One region of the Terrabacter aeriphilus genome, then DNA from elsewhere that is predicted to be linked to it. Evidence: predicted binding sites of a transcription regulator. Region 1 holds the regulator's gene; each other region holds the start of a gene.
The links. The regulator LexA, encoded in region 1, represses DNA repair genes until DNA is damaged. The targets are predictions, from matches to a motif close to TCGAACANNTGTTCGA.

Region 1 (7,512 bases):
GTGGTGCCGGACGCGCGCCTCGACGACCGCTTCCGCGAGAACCCCTTCGTCACCGGCGTCCTCGGCACGGTGCGCTTCTACGCCTCCGCTCCCCTGCGGACGCCGGGCGGCGTCATCATCGGGCGGCTCTGCGTCTTCGACCACGCGCCGCGGGCGCTCGACGCCGCCCAGGAGACGGCCCTCGGCGCCCTGGCCGAGCGGGTCGTCGACGTGCTCGAGCTGCGTCTGCGCACGCGCGAGCTCGAGGGGTCCCTCTCGGCCCTGACCCGCGCCCGTGACGAGCTGCACCGCTCCAACGAGGCCCTGTCGGTGTTCGCCGGGCAGGTGAGCCACGACCTGCGCAGCCCGCTCACCGCGATCATGGCGAGCACCGAGATGCTCGGCCAGCAGCCCTCGGTCCTCGAGGACGCGATGGCCCAGCGGCTCGTCGCCACGGCCTTCCGGTCGGCCACGCGGATGGCCGGGCTCATGGAGCAGATCCTCTCCCACGCCCAGGTCGGTGCCCAGCTGCTCACGACCGAGACCGAGCTGGATGCCGTGCTCGGCGCGGTGCTCGAGGACCTCGCACCGCGCCTCACCGCCCGGTCCGCCACGGTCTCGGTCGGGCCCCTGCCCGTCGTGGTCGTCGACGACCAGCAGATCTACTCGGTGCTGCTCAACCTCGTCTCCAACGCCGTCAAGTACTCCCGGCCGGACGTGCCGCCGGTCGTCGCCGTGTCGGCCAGCGAACGGTGTGGTGCCTGGCGGATCTCGGTGCGTGACAACGGGATCGGCATCCCCGTGGGCGAGCGCGAGATGGTCTTCGGCCTCTTCAACCGCATCGAGACCTCGGTCGACGGGAGCGGCATCGGGCTCGCCACGGTCAAGCGCATCATCGAGGCCCACGGCGGCCGCATCGGGATCGACTCGGTCGACGGACCGGGCACCGAGGTCTGGTTCGACCTGCCCGCCTGCTGAGCACGGCTCGCTGCCCGGCCCGTCGCGAGCCATCGCCCCACGTCGTCACGGCAGCAGCCGCGGCCAGGCCAGCGGGTCGGTGCCGAGGCTCGGCCCGGTCGTCGTGCACGCCCGCTCGTCGTCCCCCTGCAGCACACGCAGGTCACGGCGACCGACCGCGAGGGCGACGAGGTTGCGGGCGCTGTCGGTGCCGGCCCGCAGGTAGTCGGAATGGCCCGACGAGGTGCGGCCGACGTCGACGTAGTCGGAGCGCGGCCGCAGCCAGTGGTTGCAGCCGGACCCGGGGCTCTTCAGGGCCAGCGTCGACAGGCGGACGGCTCCCGCGACCTCAGCGGGCGCGGTGCCGTGCACGACCCACCCGTAGGAGAACACGTCGTCGCCGATCGCCCCGAGGACGTTGAGCGAGCCGGGCGCCAGGGAGGCCTTGCCGACGTCGGCGAACGGCATACCGGGTGCACCGAGGACGGCCACGTCGTCGATGGCGCTCGTCCGCAGCACGGCGAAGCCCGCGAGCGTGCCCCCGTAGGAGTGCGCCCACACGCTCGTGTGCGCCGGACGGTCGCGGGCCGCGTCGAGACCGGTCATGAAGTCGGCCAGCGCCGCCGCGTTGTCGCGAGCGAGCTTGGAGCTCAACACGTTCCGGTCGATCGAGGTGACGACCTCGCGCAGCTGGGGTGCGTCGTAGCCCATCCACGTCACGACGGCGACGTCAGCACCTCCGGCGAGCTGCAGCGCCTCCGAACGCATCCGCACGAACGTCTCGTCGTAGCGGCGCAGGTCGCCGCCGACGCTCGTCGAGAGGCCCCCGACGTAGGTCACCACGTGGTCGGCGCGGTCGACGTCGCCGACCGCCACGACCGCCCGCAGGTCGAGCGCTGCGGTGTCGACGAGCAGCAGCTGCCGCTGCACCCCGTCGCGCCGCGCGAGGACCTCGCGGATCGCCCGGAGCCCGTCGACGCGCTCCTGCGCCCGTGCCCGCTCCTCCACGTGCCACGGGGCGCCGCCGCGGCCCAGCTCCTGCACGCGGCCGTATGCCGTTCGCTCGGCGCGCGCGAGCAGCGTGAGGTTGGCCTCGTGGCGGGCCTGCGCGGGGACCCCGTCGCGCGCGCCGACCCACTCCGGCCGCTCGCGCAGCACCCAGCGCTGCTCCTCCGCGGTGAGCGAGCGCCACCAGGCGCCCGTCGAGAAGACGAGGTCGGGCATGCCACCCGAGACGCCCGAGGGCGGTGGGGACGGACGCAGGGGCGTCGCGCCCGTCGCGCCCGACGGGCCCGTCGCGCCCGTCGGGCCCGTCGGGGCAGCCGGTGACGAGCCCGTACCCGCTGCCGGGCCAGCGCCGCGCGCGGACTCGAGCAGCGCGCGGGCGAGCTCCTCGTCGAGCTCCCGCGCCGTGCGCTGCGCCTCGTGGAGGCACGCGTGCACGTCGGCGAGCAGGAGGGCGTCGAGGCGGGCCCGGTGCGCCTCCACGAGCGGCTCCCCCAACGAGGCACGCACGGGCAGGAGCACGACGCCGTCGGGGTCGACCCAGGCACCCTCGGCGGCGGCCCGACGATCCGCTCGGTGCACGAGGTCGGCCGCCGCCTCGAGCCGGCGCGCGGCCCGGCCCAGGGCGTGCCCGGTTGCGGCGAGGCTCTGGCCGAGCCGGGAGAGCTGGTCGACGACGAAGGCGTACCGCGAGACGACGGCGGCTGCAGCCGGGCCCGACCACCGGGTGCCGGCCGAGCGCCGCCACAGCAGGGCCTCGGTGCAGCTCAGCACGGTGGCGCGCCGCTCCTCCAGCCGTCGGGCGACGGCCAGCAGCACCGCCGGTCGGGCCGCGCGGATCTCGCGGATGCCCGGTCCGCCCCCGAGCGTCGCGGCGGTCATGCGTGCCGGCGGGACCCCGACAGGCCCGACAGACCCGAGAGGGCGGACCGGGCCACCTGCTCCGCGCCGTCGTAGCCGTCGGCCGCGGCACTCACCCCGGCCCCGAGCTCGCGCAGCTCCCACGTGAGGCCGGCCAGCCGCGCCTGCCACGCGAGGGCGACCCCCGGCGCGCCTGCCGTGGTGCGCCCGGGCGGCACCGCCGTCGCGACGGCGGCCAGGTCGTCGGTGACCCCGAGCCGGCGCACCCGCGCCAGCACCTCACCGATCGTCAGCGCGCTCTCGCGCAGCGCGGCGGTGTCCACCTCGTAGTGCATCGCTCGTGGCTCCCTTCCCCGGTGGTGACGCTAGGACGTCACGGCGCCGGACCGGGCCCGTCGTCCACAGGGCGCCGGAGGCAGCAGAACGCCGCACCCCGTGCAGGGGTGCGGCGTCCGGACGGGGCCGGCGGGGTCGAAGCGCCGGTCCCGACAGCCGCTGGAGGTGGAGCCAACGCGGCCGTTGGGGGTCTGCGCACGGTGTGCGCAGAGGTCTGCTGGGTCGGAGCGGGCTCAGGGACCGGGGACGACCAGCTGCTGGCCGGCATGGACCTGGCTCGAGCTGAGACCGTTGGCGAGCTGCAGCTCGAGCACGCCGTCGGCGCGGCTGAGACCGGGCAGCTCCCGGGCGGCGATGCCCGAGAGGGTCTGCCCCGGCTGGACCGTCAGCGTGCGCGGCTCGCCGGTGGCGGACGCGAGCTGGCCGGCGAGGCCGACGGCGAGCAGGGCCACGACCGACGCGACGAGCAGGGAGACGACGAGACGGCCGAAGCGCGTGAGCCGCATCGGGACGCGGGCGTCCCGTGCAGCCCGGGCGGCTCGCGCGGCGCGGCCCGCCTCGCGACCGGTCGGCACGGAGACGAGGCGCGGGCGCCCCTGCGGACCCGACGCGGCCTGCTGCTCCTGCGTCGCGATCGGACGAACGGCCGTCAGCACGGTGGCGCTCATGGTGACCTCCCCTAGCTCCGGATCCACCGAACAGGTGTTCGATGGAACGTCTGGACGATTTCTAGCACGTATGTTCGATGAAGTCGAGACACGCGTCGAACAGGTGTTTGGCAACTGTGTTCGAACCTCGTAGGCTTTCCGCACACCACACACCTCACCAGCCACCACTGACATCGGTCGTCACGACCGGTCGCAGCAACGGTCTGACGAGCCGACGAAGGGGACACCATGGGCGTGACCGAGCTTCCCGACCGCGACACCGGCGACGGGCTCACGGTGCGTCAGCGGAAGGTGCTCGAGGTGATCCGCAACTCCGTCGACCGGCGGGGCTACCCGCCGAGCATGCGCGAGATCGGCGACGCCGTCGGCCTCGCGAGCCCGTCGAGCGTCTCCCACCAGCTCAACGCGCTCGTGGCCAAGGGCTACCTGCGCCGCGACCCGAACCGACCGCGCGCCCTCGAGGTCGTCTCCCCCGACGCGACGGCCGAGCAGGTCGGCTACCGCGGTCGCGCCACGTCGCCCGCCCGAGCCAGGGCGGACACGCCCGCCGCGCGCGGCTCGCGCGGCGCCCGGACGGCCGGCCCGGCCGGCGACCAGTACGACACCGAGACCGACTCGGGCGACGCCCGGCCCGAGGCCTCGTACGTCCCGGTGCTCGGCAAGATCGCCGCCGGCGTGCCGATCACCGCCGAGGAGGTCGTCGAGGACGTCTTCCCGCTGCCGAAGCAGCTCGTGGGCGAGGGCGACCTCTTCCTGCTCAAGGTCGCCGGCGACTCGATGGTCGAGGCGGCCATCTGCGACGGCGACTGGGTCGTCGTGCGCCAGCAGCAGCACGCCGAGAACGGCGACGTCGTGGCCGCGATGCTCGACAACGAGGCGACCGTCAAGACCTTCAAGCGCACCGACGGGCACGTGTGGCTGATGCCCCACAACCCCGACTTCTCGCCGATCGACGGCGACCACGCCACCATCCTCGGCAAGGTGACCGCCGTCCTGCGACGCATCTAGGACGCGCCGAGCGTCAGATCCGGAGCGTCAGACCCAGAGCGTCAGACCCGGAGCGTCAGACCCCGAGCGCGGAACGCAGGCCGGTCAGGGTGGTGCCGAGGGGCGCGTGCAGGCGCAGGCTCGCCTCGGCATCACCACGCGTGGCCGAGCGCGTGACGATGGCGACGGGCACGCCCTTGGCGTGCGCCCGGCGCACGAACCGGTAGCCGCTCATCACCGACAGCGACGAGCCGAGCACGAGCAGCGCCCCTGCCGTCTCGACGAGGCCGAAGCACCGCTCCACGAGGGGCTTGGGCACGGACTCGCCGAAGAAGACGACGTCGGGCTTCACGGTGTCGTTGCCGCAGACGAGGCACCGCGGCGGGTGGAACGACTCGACGAGCTCGTCGGCCAGGACGATGTCGCCGTCCGGGCGCACCTGCTCGCCCCACTGCGAGCCCACGGCGTGCGCGGCGGCCGCGAAGCGCGCCATGAAGCCGGGGTTCGCCTCCGTCATCCGCTCGTGCAGGCCGAGTCGTGAGGTCACCTCGCCGCAGGTGAGGCACACGGCCCGGTCGAGCGAGCCGTGCAGCTCCACGACGTCGCGCGCCCCGGACGCCTGGTGCAGCCCGTCCACGTTCTGCGTGATGACGGGTCCGAGGTAGCCGGCCCCCTGCAGGTCGGCGACGACCCGGTGCCCCTCGTTCGGCTCCGCGGCGTCGAAGCGCTGCCAGCCGATGTAGCTGCGTGCCCAGTAGCGCCGCCGGGCCTCGCCGGAGCCGGCGAACTCGCCGTACGTCATCGGCTCGACGCGGCGGGTCCCGTCAGGTCCGCGGTAGTCGGGGATGCCCGACTCCGTCGAGAGCCCTGCACCGCTCAGCACGAGGACCCCGCCACCGCTCACGAGGTCGACGAGGTCCTCGAAGGTGCCGAGGTCGTGCGTCACGAGCGGCAGGATGCGCGAGGTGGACAGCCGTGTCGTCGGGGACGAGGAGGACAGACCGGTCGGCTGGGACACGCGACCAGCCTACGTCGCCTCGTCGCACGACCTCGTCACCCATGCCTTGCTGACGTCACCTCACTGAAAAGCATAAGAACCCGTTATGATTGGCCCATGATCGATGCTGCGGGCCTGCGGGTCATGAAGGCCATCGCCGACGAGGGAAGCTTCACGAGCGCCGCGAACGCGCTCGGGTTCACCCAGCCGGCCATCTCGCAGATGGTGCGGCGCCTCGAGCAGCGCACGGGCACGGTCCTCGTCGAGCGCTACGGCCGTCAGGTCCGCCTCACGGAGGCCGGCCAGGTCCTCGCCCGTCACGCCGTCGGGGTGCTCGCGGCGCTCGACGCGGCCGAGGAGGAGATCACCGCCATCGCGGGTCTGCGCGCGGGACGCGTGCGGCTGCAGGCGTTCCCGAGCTCGTCGGCCACCCTCGTGCCGCGCACCCTCGCGATCCTCAAGGCCCGCCACCCCGACATCACCGTCACCTTCACCGAGGCCGAGCCGCCCGAGTCGCTGGCGGCGCTCCGTCGCGGCGACTGCGACGTGGCCGTCGCCTTCGCCTACGAGGGTGCCGACCTCGGGGAGCTCGAGGAGGACCTGTCGCTCCTCGTGACGCGTCGGCTCATGGACGACGAGGTGCGCCTCGTCGTGCCCCGCGACCACCCCCACGCCGGTGACGCCGCGGCCAGCCTCGCCGACTTCTCGTCGGAGGAGTGGATCGCCGGCTGCCCGCGCTGTCGTGGCCACCTGCTCTCGCTGGCCGACCACGCCGGGTTCCGCCCCAACGTCGCGTTCGAGACGGAGGACTACGTCGCCCAGCTCGGCCTCGTCACCGCCGGGCTCGGGGTGGCGCTCGTGCCGGACCTCATCCTCAACGCGGCGAAGCACGACGAGGTCGCCACGCTCCCCCTCTCCCCCGCCTCACGGCGCCAGATCCTCGCCGTCACCACCTCCGACCTCCAGCGGGTGCCCGCGGTGGCCGCCGCGCTCCACGCCCTGGTCGAGGCCGCCGGCGCGGACCCCCGCCCGCCCCGTGCCGAGCTCGCCGCCGCGGCCCGCTGACGCAGCCCACCGAGGGACCCGGCCGAGGGAGCCCGCCGCGCGCGGACGCGCCGTCCGCGCGCCCGCGGTCCCATCGGCATACGGTGGTGCCATGGGTGACGACGACCGCAGCTCCTCCCTGACGGAGCCCGATCGGGAGCGGGCGCGGCGGGCCGCGACCGACCGCGAACCGTCATGACGAGGGTCGCCCTCGCCGCCTCCGGCCCGGCGCCGCTCGAGGCCGGGCTGGAGGCCGCCGCCGACGGCGGCAACGCGGTCGACGCGGCCGTCGCAGCCGCCCTCGCCTCGATGAGCACCGAGCCCGGCATCGTCAGCCTCATGGGCGGCGCCTTCGTCAACGTGTGGCCGGCAGGCGGTGACCCCGTCGTCGTCGACGGCAACGTCGAGATGCCCGGCCGCGGGCTCGACCCGTCCGCGTTCGGGCGAGGCGTGCGGCAGGTCCGCACCGACTACGGCGGCGGCGTCACCATCGGCGCGGGGCACGGCTCGGTCGCGAACTCCGGTGCGCTGCAGGCGCTCTCGCTCGCACGGGAGCGGTTTGGCGTGCTCCCCTGGCGCCGGCTGGTCGAGCCGTCGGTCCACTTCTGCCGCGACGGCTACCGCACCGGGGCCGCGGCCGCGCTCTATCTCGCCCTCGTGCGCGACAGCCTCTTCGGC
Region 2 (7,512 bases), on a different contig from region 1:
CCTCGAGGCGGGCCGCGGCGGCCGGGCCGGCGATGAAGACGCGGTCGTAGGCCTTGAGCTGGTTGCTCGCCATGTACGACTTGTCGCTCTCGCCGTGGCTGACGAAGACGTGGGCCGGGCGGGCGAAGCGCATCATCTGGAAGTTGCGCAGGTTCTGGTTGACGTAGAGCACGAGACCGATGTCGTGGTGCTCCATGAACGACTCGACGTCGGTGATCCGCGGGGCGTGCAGCACCGGGAGGGGGCACTCGTCGAGCAGCACGTTCGTCGTCTCGGGCATCCGGGAGAGCACGACGACGGGCTGGGTGCGGGCCAGCTCCTGGAGCGGCGCGTACCACTGCCGGATCTGGTAGAGGTTGACCGGGTCGTCGGAGAAGTAGACGGCGCAGCGGAAGCGGGTGTCGTCGCCGCCGGAGGGCCGGCCGGGGACGGCGTGCTCGAGGCGTCCGGCCAGCTCGCGCTTGGCCAGCTGGCGCCGGACGGTGTTCCGGACGAGCTGGACCGCCAGCTTCGCGTTGTCGAGCAAGGTCGTGCCTTCCGTACGTTCGGGCGTGCTGTCGTGGGGTCGTGGTGCGGTCAGCGCTGGAGCCGGCTCGGGCTGGTGAGGAACCCGACGCCCCACGACCAGTGCATCGTGGCGAGCACGAGCGGGGTGGCGGCTCGGGTGGCGGGCGACTCGCCACGGCTGATGGCCAGGCCGCCCGCGGCCACGCCGGCGGCATACGCGGCCGGAACCGCCCAGGCGGGGTGCCAGAAGAAGCCGATCACGGCTGCGGCCGTCGTGACGCCCACCATCGTGGGCGGCGCGAGGTAGCGCGGGTTGATGGTGCCCTCGTGGTGGCGGGCGACGACCCGGCGCCAGCGGCCGTAGTGGAAGTACTGCCGGGCCAGGGCCTTGACGGAGGCGCGGGGGCGGTAGGTCACCTTGAGCGCGGGGGTGAACCACACGGTGCCGCCGGTCTCACGGATGCGGTGGTTCATCTCCCAGTCCTGGGCCCGGGCGAAGTGCGGGTCGTAGCCACCGACCCGCTCGAGGGCCGCGCGCCGGAAGACGCCGAGGTAGACGGTGTCGGCCTCGCCGGCCTCCCCGCCGGTGTGGAACCGGGCCGACCCGACGCCGAGGGGGCTGCGCATGGCGCACGCCACGGCGCGCTCGAAGTCGGTGGTGCCGCGCGCGTCCATGATGCCGCCGACGTTGTCGGCGCCCACGCGGAGCAGCTCGGCGACCGCGACGCTGATGTAGTCGTCGGGGATCTCCGCGTGGCCGTCGACGCGGACGATGACCTCGCCCGTCGCGGCCCCGATCGCCGCGTTGAGCCCGTCCGGCGTGCGGCCCGACGGATTCGGCACGAGGCGCACGCGCGGGTCGGCGGCGGCGACGGCGGCCGCCACCTCGTCGGTGCGGTCGGTCGACGGGCCGAGCGCGAGGACGACCTCGAGCGGACCGCTGTAGTCCTGCGCGAGGATCATCGCCACGGCGTCACGCAGGTGCCGCTCCTCGTTCAGCAGGGGCATGATGACGCTGACCGCCGGCCGGGGGTCAGGGGTCGGGTCCACTCTGGGGTCCTGTCGTGGGGTGTGGGGTCGGGGCAAGGCGGCGCCAGCCTACTTGAGGGGTCGGCGGCGGGCCCCGACGTCAGCCCTTGAGCAGCTGGCGCGCCATGACGATGCGCTGGACCTGGTTGGTGCCCTCGTAGATCTGGGTGATCTTCGCGTCGCGCATCATCCGCTCGAGCGGGAAGTCGCGGGTGTAGCCCGCACCGCCCAACAGCTGCACGGCGTCCGTCGTGATCTTCATGGCGGCGTCGGAGGCGAAGCACTTGGCCGCGGCACCGAAGAACGCGAGGTCCTTGTCGCCGCGCTCGGACTTCGCAGCCGCGACGTAGACCATCTGGCGGGCGGCCTCGAGCTCCATCGCCATGTCGGCGAGCATGAACTGCAGGCCCTGGAAGTCAGCGATGCGCTTGCCGAACTGCTTGCGCTCCTTGACGTAGGCCACGGCCTGGTCGAGCGCGCCCTGGGCGATGCCGACGGCCTGCGCGCCGATGGTGACGCGGGTGTGGTCGAGGGTGCGCAGGGCGATCTTGAGCCCGTCGCCGACCTGGCCGACGACGCGGTCACCCGGGATGCGCACGTTGTCGAAGTGCAGCTCGCGGGTCGGGCTGCCCTTGATGCCGAGCTTGCGCTCCTTCTCGCCGAAGGTGAAGCCCTCGTCGGACTTCTCGAGGACGAAGGCCGTGACGTTGCCGCCGCGGGGACCGTCGGGGTCGGTCACGGCCAGCACCGTGTAGTACTCGGAGACGCCGGCGTTGGTGATCCAGGACTTCTGGCCCGAGATGACCCAGTCGTCGCCGTCCCGGCGTGCGCGGCACCGCATCGAGGCAGTGTCGGAGCCGGCCTCGCGCTCGGACAGGCCGTAGGAGAACGTCGTCTCGCCCTTGGCCAGGGGCGGGAGGTAGCGCGCCTTCACGGCGTCGTCACCGTCGAGGATGATCGGGAGCGAGCCGAGCTTGTTCACGGCGGGGATGAGCGAGGCGGACGCGTCGACCCGGGCGACCTCCTCGATGACGATGCACGTCGCGAGGGCGTCGGCGCCCACGCCGTCGTACTCCTCGGGCACGTGGGGGGCGAAGAAGTCCGAGGCGACGAGGGCGTCGTGCGCCTCCTGCGGGTAGCGCGCCTCCTCGTCGACGGCGGCCGCGTAGGGCGCGATCTTGTCCTCGGCGACCGCGCGGACGGCCTCCCTCAGGGCCTCGTGGTCCTCGCTGGTCCGGAACAGGTCGAAGTCGGCATTCGTGCTCACGAACGACGATCCTACTCGCGAGTTCGGTTTACTAGGACGTCCTCGTGATCGACGCCACGTGCCGGACTGGGGTCCTGCTCAGAAGGGCGGCGGGATCGACGGCGGCAGGCCTGTCGGCGGGATCCCTACGCCCGAGCGCCAGTTCTTGGGCCGCGTCAGGTAGGTGCGGCCGGTGAGCGTGGTCCACTCGACGGTGCCGGGCCGGCCACCGGGCACCGGGCGCGAGGTCCAGACGCCTGCGGTCTTGAGGTTGTGGTGGTGGCGGTGCTTGCTGACGAGGTTGCCGATCGCCGTGGGTCCTGCGGGATAGGGCACCTCGTGGTCGGTGTCGCACCGGTCGGCGAGCACCTCGCAGCCGGGGGCGCGGCAGGTGCCGTCGACGGCTCGGACGTGCGCGACCATGGCCGCGGTCGGCCGGTAGCCCGCCGTGGGCCGGCCCAGGGCCTCACCGGTGCGGACGTCGACGGGAAGCGTGTGCCAGACCGATCCGGGCCTCGTGATGATGGCGCGGGCGTGCTCGGCGGTCACCCAGCCGTGCCCTGGCAGCTCGCAGGGCGCGTCGGACAGCCCGACCGCCACCTCGAACGGCACGACGATCCACGCGCGCGCCGGCGCCTCACCGCTCCGTCCGTCTGGTTCGCCGACCGTCGCGGACCCCCGCGGATCGCCGCTGGCAGAGCCCTCCCGCGGATCGCCGCTGGCAGAGCCCTCCCGCGGATCGCCGTTCGGTGCGTCGGGAGCACCGCAGCCGGGGCAGGGGGCGCCGTTCCGCGCGGCGCCGAGGTGGCCGCGCAGCAGGGCCTCGGCCATGAGGTCGCAGCGCAGCTGGTCGAGCGTTCGCGGATCCCCGGCGGCCCGTAGGGTGCGGGCGGCCGCGTCGAGCCGGTCGAGGATCGCCGCGATCGTCGCGGCATCGGTCGTCATCGTCAGGCACCCCATGCCGTCCGCGACCATCCGGCAGTACACGCCGCGGCGCACCCGCGCCCGGCTGCGCCGCTCGGCCGCACCCAGCTCGTCGACCGCGGCGACCGCTCGCCTCAGCCGCGAGGTGAAGGTGCGCTGCGAGAGCGGCAGGCCGTCGCGCGTCGGCGCCAGCACCGACTCCTCGACGGTCGCCACGTCGGCATCCGACAGGCAGGCGGTCTCGGAGACGACCTGCAGGGCGCGCTGCAGGGTGATCGCCCCGTCGCGAAGGGCCCGCAGGACCAGTCGGTGACGCCGCGGGGACGTCGCCAGGGCCAGCCGGTGGGCCACCTCCCCGGGGCCCACCCCGGTCGCGAGCGCGATCTCCTCACCGACGACACGGTCGGTCGACACCGCCCCCGCCAGTCGTGACGGTGCGCCGGCCGGCAACGCCTCGATCTGCTGCGCCTCGATGCTGTGCAGCGTGCCGTAGGCGGCGAGCAGGTCGGCCTCGACGCGCGCCTTGGCCCGCTCGAGCGCCTCGATCTCGGCGAGCACGTCCTCACCCGCCCTCGCCAGGGCGTCGAGACGCTCGGCCGAGCGCAGCCGCTCGTCACGGGTGGCCTGGTCGGCGTCGCCCGGCCGAACACCTGCCCCAGCGAGCGAGCCGGGGCGAGCGTCAGCGCTCGAACCATCGGGAGCCTCCGCGATCGACCCGACGCGCACCGGTGCGCCCGATCCGGCCTGCGCCTCCGGGCCCGGGCCGACTCCCCCGCCGTCGCGGCCGTCGGAGTCGGGGCTGACGCGCCACAGCCGAAGTCCGAAGGCGCCGAGGACCGCTGGGCGTCCCGCATCGCTCGGCGACGTCGTCAGGTACGGCACGAGCCCCTCCTCCCCACCTGCGTCGACGGCGCCTCCCCCAGCGCCCGTCGAGCTCCTCCCCTGCCCTCAATTAGAACAGGTGTTCGAACACCTCGTCAACCTCCAGTCCTGCCGGCGTCCACGATGAGGACACCTCCTCCCGACAGGTGGACACGAGTTCGTACACTCACGGCAGGTCATGAGCGCCAGCGACAAGCCCCGGCTCGCTGGCCGGCAACCCTCCAACCGCGGTGGGGTGCCCCGGGTGAAGACCTGGCCCGTCGACGCCACCCGGCGCTCGGGCAAGCGCGGAGAGCTCCTCTCCCGCACCGACCCGTCGGTGCGACGGGCCCGGGTCGTCACGACGATCCCGAGCCCCGGTCATCGACACGACCCAGGAAGAGCAGGACGACCGATGACCGAGCCCCACTGGTCCTTCGAGACCAAGCAGATCCACGCCGGACAGAGCGCCGACACCGCGACAGGCGCCCGAGCGCTCCCGATCTACCAGACGACGAGCTACGTCTTCAACGACACCGAGCATGCGGCGAACCTCTTCGGGCTCAAGGAGTTCGGCAACATCTACACCCGCCTGATGAACCCGACGACCGACGTCGTCGAGCAGCGCATCGCGGCCCTCGAGGGCGGCGTGGGCGCGCTCCTCGTCGCGTCGGGCCAGGCCGCCGAGACCCTCGCCGTGCTCAACATCGCCGAGGCCGGTGACCACGTCGTCGCCTCGCCGAGCCTCTACGGCGGCACCTACAACCTCTTCAAGCACACCCTGCCGAAGTTCGGCATCGAGGTCGGCTTCGTCGAGGACCCCACCTCGATCGAGTCGTGGCGGGCCGCGATCCGGCCGAACACGAAGCTCCTCTTCGGCGAGACCATCGCCAACCCGAAGAGCGAGATCCTCGACATCGAGGCGGTGGCCGCCGTCGCCCACGAGCACGGCGTGCCCCTCGTCGTCGACAACACCGTCGCGACGCCCTACCTCATCCGCCCCATCGAGTGGGGCGCCGACGTCGTCGTGCACTCGGCCACGAAGTACCTCGGTGGCCACGGCACGTCGATCGCCGGGGTCATCGTCGACTCAGGCAACTTCGACTTCGCCGCCGACCCGGAGAAGTTCCCGAACTACAACACCCCCGAGGAGAGCTACCACGGCCTCGTCTTCGCCCGGGACCTCGGCGTGGGCAGCCCGCTCGGCGCCAACCTCGCCTTCATCCTCAAGGCCCGCGTGCAGCTGCTGCGCGACCTCGGCCCCGCGGCGTCGCCGTTCAACGCCTTCCTCATCGCCCAGGGCATCGAGACGCTGTCGCTGCGCATCGAGCGGCACATCGAGAACGCGCACCAGGTCGCCGCGTTCCTCCAGGGTCACGACCAGGTGGAGCGCGTCGTGTGGGCGTCCTTGCCCGACAGCCCTTCCCACGCTCTTGCCGAGAAGTACACCCCTCGTGGCGCGGGTGCCGTGCTGTCCTTCGAGATCGCGGGCGGGCTCGAGGCGGGCAAGAAGTTCGTCGAGGCCCTGACGCTGCACAGCCACGTCGCGAACATCGGCGACGTGCGCTCGCTCGTCATCCACCCGGCCTCCACGACGCACTCGCAGGGCCCCGACGCGGACCGCCTCGCCGCGGGCGTCACCCCCGGCCTCGTGCGCCTCTCGGTCGGCATCGAGCACATCGACGACATCCTCGCCGACCTCGAGCAGGGTTTCACCGCCGCCAAGGTGTGACCCCGAAACCGGGGTGAGACGGATCGGCATGGCTGGCACGATGGCGGCCATGCCGATCCGCTACCCCGCCCCGCTCCGTCCCGGCGACCGCATCGGCGTCACGTCGCCGAGCTCGGGCGTCGGCGACGCCCTCTGGGGTCGGTTCACGTATGCCGTCACGTGCCTGCGCGACCGCGGCTTCGAGGTCGTGGTCGGCGAGCTCAACCACGCGCCCTCCCACGTCAGCGGGCCGCGCGAGGCGCGCGCCGCCGAGCTCACGGGCATGCTCCTCGACCCGACGATCCGCGCGGTCGTGCCGCCGTGGGGCGGCGAGACCGGCATCGACCTGCTCGACCTGCTCGACCTCGACGCCGTCGCGGCGGCCGAGCCCACCTGGTGCGTCGGGTTCTCCGACACCTCGACGTGGCTGACCCCGCTCACCCTGGCGACGGGCATCGCGACGATCCACGGGCAGAACCTCATGGACACCCCGTATGCCGTGCCGGACGGCATCCTCCACTGGGTCGACGTCGCGAGCGCCCCCGCCGGCAGCGAGCTGCGCCAGCACTCCCCCGGCCGGCACCGCTCGGGCGGCTGGGACGACTACGCGAGCGACCCCACGGTCACGGAGATGACGCTCGACGGCCGAGGCACGTGGACCCGCATCGACCCCGGCCACGTGGGTGAGCCGGTGACGTTGACGGGACGCCTCGTCGGCGGCTGCGTCGAGACGGTCTCCTTCCTCGCCGGCGGGGCCTTCGGCGACGCGAACGCCTTTGCGGCGCAGCACGCCCCGGAGGGCCTGCTCGTCCTGCTCGACATCTGCGAGTGGAGCTCCTACGACATCTGCCGTGCGCTGCACGCCATGCGGCTGCACGGCTTCTTCGAGGCGGCGAACGGCGTCCTCGTGTCACGGACGAGCGCGCCCGAGCCCCACGGCTTCACCCAGCACGCCGCCGTCGTCGACGCGCTGGGTGTGCTCGGCGTGCCGATCCTCGCCGACGTCGAGTGCGGGCACGTCGCGCCCTACCTCGCGCTCGTGCAGGGCGCCACGACGACGGTCGTCCACGACGGCGAGACCCACACGATCACCCAGCGACTCGACTGACGGACCGGTCGGCGGCGCCGGGTACGCTCGCCGGGTCATGGACGAGCACCTGGAGGGGTCCGAGCCCCAGCACGAGGACGCGGCGGCCTGCGTCCTGCACGACGTCTTCGGCTTCGGCTCGTTCCG
Region 3 (7,512 bases), on a different contig from region 1:
AGGGCGAGCAGGGTGCTGCGGTGCGGCCTCGCCTCGGGCCGGTGCAGGAACGACTCGGCCACGGACGACGCATACGTCCCCGGCGCGCGCAGCCCTCGCAACGACAGGCACATCTCGTTGAGCGGGGAGATGCCGAAACGGCACGTCACGACGTCCATGGGGGTCATCTCGTAGCGCAGCACGCGATCGCTCCTCACCGATGGCGGCGTCCAACCGGGGCTCCCTCACCGTGACACGGGGCGGCCGGCCCCGCCACCGGGGGCGGTCCTGACGCGGGGGCCGACCGTGTCGATGAAGCCCGCCCCTTCAAGGATTGCCGCCCGCCCCCGCCGACGTCTGGACTGGGCGCAGCGCCGAGCACCACGACGCAGCTCACCGCAGTCCCACCCTGCAGTCCCATCCTGCAGTCCCCCCTCCGAGAGGAAACGACCATGCCCACGACCATCAAGCAGCAGCAGCAGCAGCAGCGCCGCCGCCGGCTCGGCGTCCTCGCCAGCACCGTGGCGCTCGCCGCCACCACCGCGTTCACCGGGGCCGGCACGGCGTCGGCCGCCGGCTACTTCGAGGCGCCCTACCCCGCGGGTGAGAGCTACACCGTGAGCCAGGGCAACGGGGGCGGCTACTCGCACACCGACGCCTACAACCGCTACGCGTGGGACCTCGCCCTGCCGGAGAACTACGAGGTGTCGGCCACGCAGGAGGGCACGATCGTCGTCTCGAACTGGTCGCCCTACTGGCAGAACGGGATCGAGGTCATCATCCGTCACCCCAACGGGCAGTGCTCGCAGTACGCCCACCTCAACCAGTCCTTCTTCGAGCCCGGCGACTGGGTGCCGCAGGGCCGCGTCGTCGGCTACACCGGCCAGACCGGCGCCGCGTCCGCTCCGCACCTGCACTACTCCGTCATCGACTGCAACACCCGGGTGTCGCAGCCCTCGACCCTCGAGGGCTACGTGCCCGGTGGCGGCGCCGCGCTGCTCAGCTCCAACCAGCGGGCGTAGTCGGCGGTCACCCAGGCCGTATGCCGTGGGCGCACAGGGGTGCCCACGGCACACGGCCCCACGCTCGGGCATGGCAGGATCAGGCGGCGTGACGCAGCCCTTGGACTTCCGCGCCGTCGTCGGCGAGGCCGACGCGGCCCTCGACCAACGCCTCTCCGACGAGCTCGACGCCGTCAACGCCGCGGCGACGGCGGGCACCCCCGCAGCGCGCGAGCTGACCGTCCGGCTCGACGACGCCTCGGGCGAGCTCGCCGCCGGCGTGAGCGGCTGGACGTGGGGCGTCGCGGCCGGCATCGGCATGACGTGGGTGCGCGAGGACGCGCGTGGCGCAGGTCTCGGCGAACGGCTCCTCGCGGACTTCGAGGCCGAGGCCCGCTCGCGCGGCTGCACGCACGTGTTCGTCACCTCGTTCACCTTCCAGGCGCCCGGGTTCTACGAGCGGCAGGGCTACCGCGAGATCTTCCGCTGGGAGGGCGTGCCGACGCCGGACGCCGCGGACGTGCACCTGCGCAAGGAGCTGGCGCCCTCCTGAGGGCCTTTCCTGAGCACCCTTCCCGGGCGCCCCTCCTGAGCACCCGTGCGGATGCCGGGGCGGGCCTCGTGCGCCACGGTGGGGGCGTGGAACCACGCAGCGTCCGCCCGTACCTGATCGCCCTCGGCCTCCTGTGGGTGGTGCCGGCCGTCCTCGTGCTCGTGCTGCACGTGGTGCTGCCGGACCACAACGCGTCGGGCCAGTGCAGCGGCATCGGGTTCGGCTGCACGCTGACGCCCGCCGACGCGGTGCTCTTCTTCGGCTACCTCGGGGCGCTGCCGCTCTTCCTGCTCGGCCTGCTCGCCTGCCTCGTCATCGCGATCGTGCAGTCCCGGCGCCAGCGCCGTGCCGACGCCGACGCCGATGCCGACGCCGGTGCCGGCGCTGCGACGTCCGCGGGAGCGGAGCACCCCGACGCCTGACCCGGTTCAGAAGACGATGGTCCAGCCCTCGCGGGCGGCCTGGGCCTTGGTGTAGGAGACCCCGTCGACCTTGAGGCCCTCCCCGTCGAGCAGCGTGATCGTGCCGCCACCGTTGCCGAGGGCCGCCTCGCCGGTGAGCATGACGAGCCGCGCCTCGCCGGCCTGGAGGGTCGCCGCGTCGGTGCCGACGAGTACGGGTGCCGGGTGCTTGAGGCGGTCGGCGAGCTGCCAGCCGGTGAGGTCCACCGGCTCGGACGACGCGTTGACCAGGGTGACGGTCTCGCGCTCGGGCGCCGGCCCGTTCGGGTTGACGAGAGCAGCCACGATGCGCACCCGCGGCGGGGCCTCGGTGGGTCCGGTGGGTCCGGTGGGTCCGGTCGGGCCGCTCGGCCCCGTCGGGCCGCTGACCGTGTGGCCGGTCGTGTCGTCGGTGTGCCACGCCTGGCTCTGGAAGGCGAGGAAGATCCCGACCCACTGGTCCTGCCCGGGGAAGCGGAGCAGCAGGCCGCCGTCCTGCCAGACGCCGTCGTCGCCGGTGAAGGCTCCGCTGTTGCCCTGGTTCATGTGGATGTCGTGGACGCCGTTGCCGGGTCGGAACCCGAAGACCTTGTCGGCGACCGATGCCTCGGGTCCCCAGCGCTCGCCGAAGACGAACAGTCGGGCCTCGGGGTCGTCGACCGCGCGCGAGACGTAGAGGCCGAGCAGGTCGGAGAGGTCGTTGTCGGGGCCGCTCGCATCCGGGGGCAGCAACCGCATCCGCGTGTGGTCGAAGAGGTTGCCGCGGATGAAGTCGAGCCCGCCGCCCCCGGGGCGGCTCGCCAGCGAGGTCCAGCCCGAGGCCGGCAGCTGGTCGAGCACGGGGTGCGAGAAGTGGTCGTCGACGAGGTAGAGCAGCTCCGACGGCGACTGCTGCGACATGACGTTGACGGCGATCCGGAAGTCGTGGCCGCCGTCGTCGACGACGTGGATCTGGAAGTGCGGTGAGTCGACGCCGCTCTCACGGTGCTGGCCGACCGCGCGTCCGACGAGCACCCCGTAGTCCTCGAGTGGCATGGGACACCTTCTCCGTCTGGTTCGCGATGCGTGCGGGTCGACGCGTCCGTCCACGGATGAGGTGACGGTGGTCCGCGCCACTGATACACCGTCGGGCCTCGGCCGGGGCGGTTGTGGCCTCAGTCCTGCTCGGTGCCGGCCGCGACCTGAGGGGTGAAGTCGACGAGGTGGAGGTGGAGGGTCTCACCCGAGGGAGCGGGATAGCGCCGGCCGAGGCGCGCAGCGGGTCCGGTCGAGGGTGCGCCTCCCCGGCCGACCGTGGCGACGGTGGTGCGGTCGCTCCGGGTGGACGGGTTCTCGGCCGGGCGGGCCACGACGGCCAGCGCCGGAGGCCTGGTCCGCGCGGGCGGGCCGATGAGCAGGCCGTGCTCGGTCTCGAAGGTGAGGCCGTCCAGGAGCGTGGGGTCGCCGGCGATGGTGAACTCGCCGCGGTGGTGGCCGTCGTGGTGGAAGGGGCAGAGGGCGAGGAGGTTGTCCAGGTCGGTGCGGCCCCCGTCGCGCCAGTGCAGCAGGTGGTGGATCTCGAGGTGGTGCCTCGTGGCGCAGGCGGGGAAGCGGCAGCCGCGGTCACGGTCCAGGACGAGGTCGCGGAGGCGGTCCGGCACGACGCGGTAGCTGCGTCCGAGGTCGACGGGCTGGCCCGCGGTCTCCCACACCGGGGTCAGCGTGCCGTCGCAGGTCAGCTTGTCGGTGACGTGCTGCGGCAGCCGAGGTCGGCCCGTCAGCCACGCGCCCTCGGTGTCGAGGTGGACCTGCACGCGGTAGCGCGCCCATCGTGCCCACCCCGGCCACCGCGTCGGAGGTGCCTCCGGGGCGTCGGGCGGGCCCGACGTGGCCGGTACGGGCGGACGTGGATCGGCCGCTGCGCCAGGCGCGGTCGTCGGACGTGGACCGGTCGACAGAGAGGCTGCGTCCTGAACGGGACAGCCTTCGCCGGGCCCCGACTCTCTGGAGCAGTGCGTGCGGCCGGAGGCGTCGAGCGACCGGGTGGCCATCAGGGCCAGGGCGTCGGCCCAGGTGATCCGTGGCCGGCCTCCTGCGCACACGTCGTGGTCGGGGTCCAGCACGTCACCATCGAGGGACCTCCGGTCGCGCGGCTCGCCGTCCTCGTCGAGGGACGTGCTGAGCGCGCGGAAGAGGTGGTCCTTGGTCTCCCGGAGGGCGGCCTCGACGAGGGCGCCGATCTCGGCGGGGGCGTCGTAGCGCAGTCGGAACCGGTCGTGCTCGTCGTAGCCCATGCTCGGGTGCGCCGGCTCGACCGCCTCGGGCTGCGCCGCCGTCCGCGCCGGCCCGCCCATGGCCTCCGGCTGTCCGCCCACGTCCTGTCCCGCTCCGGATCCTGCCTCGCCGCTCGATGCGGCAGCATTCGGACCCAGGTCGTCGTGCCCGTCCTCGGGCTCGCTGCCTCGAGAGTCCTCGGCCTGCCCATCGCCGTCCGCCTCGCCGTGCTCGCCGTGCTCGCCGTGCTCGCCGTGCTCGCCGTGCTCGCCGTCGGCATCGGGCACCGGGTCGGGGCCACGGTCATCGTCCGGCTCGGGGTCGCCGAGGGTGAAGTCGTAGCGGCTGACGCTGCGCTGCAGCTGGGTCACGGTGGCGTACTGCGCGAACTCGGCGACGGCGGAGTCGAACTCGGGCGGGGTGTGCCGGGCCACGACGGCCGCCTGGTCGAGGCTGATCCGCCCGTCGCGCAGCGCTGCGAGCGTCAGGGGCAGCTCCTCGGCACGCCGAGCGAGGAGCACGACGGCATCGGCCTGCGCGCGGCACAGCCCGACGCGCAGCATCAGCCAGTGGGTCGGTGAGCGCAGCCCGGCGGCCTGCCAGGACCCGTCCGCCAGCACTGCCACGACGAAGTCGACGAGGCGGGCGTGGGCGTCGTGCAGGTCGGCGGCGAGGAGCACCACGTGCTCCCAGTCCTGCTCGATCCGCGCCGCGCTGCTCATGCTCCTTTAGTACAAGTGTTCGAATCCCGACGGGAGAGTTGTCCACCGTCAGGCACCCTGCCGCACCCGGGTTCTCGCCACGGACGAGCGAGGTGTGCTTGGCTCGGACCATGGTGCCCAGCTCGGACGTCACGCTGGCCGGCACGTCGTGGTTCGTGGTGGAGATCGTCGGCCGGGCCACGTCGGAGCCCCGGCCGCAGCTGACCTTCGGTGACGACGGACGCGTGGGTGGATCGACCGGGGTCAACCGCCTCGGCGGCAGGTATGCCGTCGCCGACGGGGTGCTCACCGTCACGGACGCCGTCATGACCCGCATGGCCGGCCCGCCGGAGGCGATGGACCAGGAGCAGCGCCTGCTCGAGGTCCTGGGCGTGCCGCAGCCCCTGACGACCGTCGAGGGCGGCCTCGCCCTCGGCGAGGCAGGCGGCGTCGCCCGACTCGCCCCCGCCCCTGACCCGTCGGTTACCGTGGAGCGATGACGGGCCAGCCGTACTGGGAGAGCCCCGTGGAGAAGCAGATCCGCGAGGCGCAGGAGCGGGGCGAGTTCGACAACCTGCCCGGCGCCGGCAAGCCCCTCGACCTCAGCGACTCGGGCGACCCGGACTGGTGGGTCAAGCGCTTCGCGGCGCGCGAGAACCTCGACCTCGGCGGCGCCCTGCCGGGTGCGCTCGCCCTGCGCAAGGAGGCCGCCGGCTACCCGGAGTCGCTCGCGGACGTCCGCACCGAGGCGCAGGTGCGCGAGATCGTCGAGGACTACAACAAGCGCGTGCTCGCCGACCGGCTGCGTCCCGCCGTCGGCAACCTCCCGCCCATGATCGCGAGGACGGTCGACGTCGACGAGATGGTCGAGCAGTGGCGCCCGCTGCGGGCGCGCGTCGAGCTGGAGCAGCGCGCGGCGCGCGAGCGGCGGGTCGCGGCCCAGCAGGCCGCGAACGAGGCGCGCACGCCGTGGTGGCGCCGCCTCCTCGGCGGCTGAACGGGACGATCCCTACCCAACGGCGGTGCGCGCGTGCCACCATGCCGGAAAGCCGTGTGCCACGCCGCCCGTGCGAGACACACACCCGTGCGTCGACGTCGCGAAGGTGCGCATGTCCACAGCCTCCGGACTCGAAGCGGCCCTGACCGCCTTCGAGGACCCCACCGCCAAGGCTCGCGACCTGCTGCGCCTGCACCGGGCGTGGGCCCACACGCACGAGGTGCCGGCCGGTGCGCGTGGCGTCGTCGCACGCTCGTGGCTGCGCCAGTCGCCCGAGGGCGACAAGATCTCGACCCCGATCTCCGACCACGCCCTGCTCGCGCGGCGCGAGCGCTCCCGGCTGCTCGGGTCGGTCGTGCCGATCCTCAAGGACCGACTCCTGCCCCTCGCGCAGGAGGCCGGCAACGAGCTCGTCGTCAGCGACGACGAGGGCTACCCGCTGTGGATGTTCGGGCCTTCGCCGATCCGCCGGCGCAGCGACGGGCTCGGCTTCGTCGAGGGGGCCCGCTGGCGCGAGGGTGACGTCGGCACGAACTCCCTCGGCACGGCCATGGAGGAACGGCGGCCGGTCCAGATCTTCGGGCCCGAGCACGCCCGCGAGGACCAGCACGCGTGGGTGTGCACGAGCGCGCCGATCCTCGACCGACGCGCGCGTGTGCCGCTCGGCGTCGTGACCCTGAGCGGCGCCTTCCGCACGGCCCACCCGCACACGCTCATGCTCGTGACGATGGCCGTGCGCGAGGCCGTCGACACCCTGACCGGCCAGCACGAGCGCGACCTGCGCCGGGTCGCGCGTGCCAGCGAGCCGTATGCCGGGTCGGGCCGTTTCGTCGTCGTCGACCCGCACGGGTGGGTGGCCCGGGCGGAGGGCTACGGCGTCGGCGAGCGGGTCTGGGTTCCGAGCCTGCACGAGGGCACGCTCTGGGTGCCCGAGATGGGCCAGGTGCGGGCGGAGCGGATCTCCGGGGGATGGGTGCTCGCCGAGGCGGACGCCGCGCCGGCACACGTCGAGGTGGTGCTCCGGCCGAGCCCCCGCGTGCTCGTGACGACGGCCGGCTCCACCGTCGAGATCGCCCTCAGCGAGCGGCACGCCGAGATCGTCGCCCTCCTCGCGCAGCACCCGGCCGGCCTGGACACCGCCGCCCTCATGGCGCTCCTCGACGGGGCCACGACCCCCGTGACGATCCGGGTCGAGATGTCGCGCCTGCGCAAGCGCCTCGGTGGCCTCGTCGACAGCCGGCCCTACCGGCTCACCGCGCGCGCGACGGTGCGGGCCGACGCGGGCTGAGCTCCCGGCATACGCCCTCGACGTGGGGTGTGGGCTGCAACGTTCTGCAACCCTGTGCGGCGCGCGTGCGGGTGCCTACCGTCGAGCCGACCCCACCACGTGGACGAAGGAGTTGGCGATGGGTGAGCAGCGAACGGCAGGGGAGTGGCTGGCACGGTTCTCGGAGGCGCTGGCGACCGGTGACGTCGACCGGGTCGCAGGCCTCTTCGGCGAGGAGTGCTACTGGCGCGACCTGCTCAGCATGACGTGGAACCTGCACACGGCCGAGGGGCGCGAGCAGGTCGCGGCCATGCTCGCCGG

Region 2: the regulator LexA is predicted to act here: its motif matches at 4,660-4,675, upstream of ABD979_RS16990 (HNH endonuclease signature motif containing protein).
Region 3: the regulator LexA is predicted to act here: its motif matches at 4,956-4,971, upstream of ABD979_RS02650 (HNH endonuclease signature motif containing protein).

Annotation. Positions count from the first base shown of each region.
Region 1 covers NZ_BAABIW010000020.1:116,022-123,533, reverse strand. The annotation lists gene ABD979_RS16025 (sensor histidine kinase) at 1-957, shown strand, start outside; gene ABD979_RS16020 (alpha/beta hydrolase) at 1,003-2,823, opposite strand; gene ABD979_RS16015 (hypothetical protein) at 2,820-3,137, opposite strand; gene ABD979_RS16010 (LysM peptidoglycan-binding domain-containing protein) at 3,372-3,806, opposite strand; gene lexA (transcriptional repressor LexA) at 4,035-4,814, shown strand; gene ABD979_RS16000 (Sir2 family NAD-dependent protein deacetylase) at 4,870-5,811, opposite strand; gene ABD979_RS15995 (LysR family transcriptional regulator) at 5,908-6,855, shown strand; gene ABD979_RS15990 (gamma-glutamyltransferase) at 7,030-7,512, shown strand, end outside.
Region 2 covers NZ_BAABIW010000024.1:31,239-38,750, reverse strand. The annotation lists gene ABD979_RS17005 (CDP-glycerol--glycerophosphate glycerophosphotransferase) at 1-526, opposite strand, end outside; gene ABD979_RS17000 (glycosyltransferase family 2 protein) at 577-1,557, opposite strand; gene ABD979_RS16995 (acyl-CoA dehydrogenase family protein) at 1,637-2,803, opposite strand; gene ABD979_RS16990 (HNH endonuclease signature motif containing protein) at 2,882-4,588, opposite strand; SAM riboswitch class IV at 4,763-4,882, shown strand; gene ABD979_RS16985 (bifunctional o-acetylhomoserine/o-acetylserine sulfhydrylase) at 4,983-6,299, shown strand; gene ABD979_RS16980 (LD-carboxypeptidase) at 6,328-7,386, shown strand; gene recQ (DNA helicase RecQ) at 7,424-7,512, shown strand, end outside.
Region 3 covers NZ_BAABIW010000006.1:82,959-90,470, forward strand. The annotation lists gene ABD979_RS02625 (ArsR/SmtB family transcription factor) at 1-182, opposite strand, end outside; gene ABD979_RS02630 (M23 family metallopeptidase) at 432-1,001, shown strand; gene ABD979_RS02635 (GNAT family N-acetyltransferase) at 1,090-1,533, shown strand; gene ABD979_RS02640 (hypothetical protein) at 1,620-1,955, shown strand; gene ABD979_RS02645 (DUF2278 family protein) at 1,962-3,008, opposite strand; gene ABD979_RS02650 (HNH endonuclease signature motif containing protein) at 3,128-4,948, opposite strand; gene ABD979_RS02655 (META domain-containing protein) at 5,059-5,427, shown strand; gene ABD979_RS02660 (DnaJ family domain-containing protein) at 5,424-5,924, shown strand; gene ABD979_RS02665 (helix-turn-helix domain-containing protein) at 6,037-7,212, shown strand; gene ABD979_RS02670 (NAD(P)/FAD-dependent oxidoreductase) at 7,331-7,512, shown strand, end outside.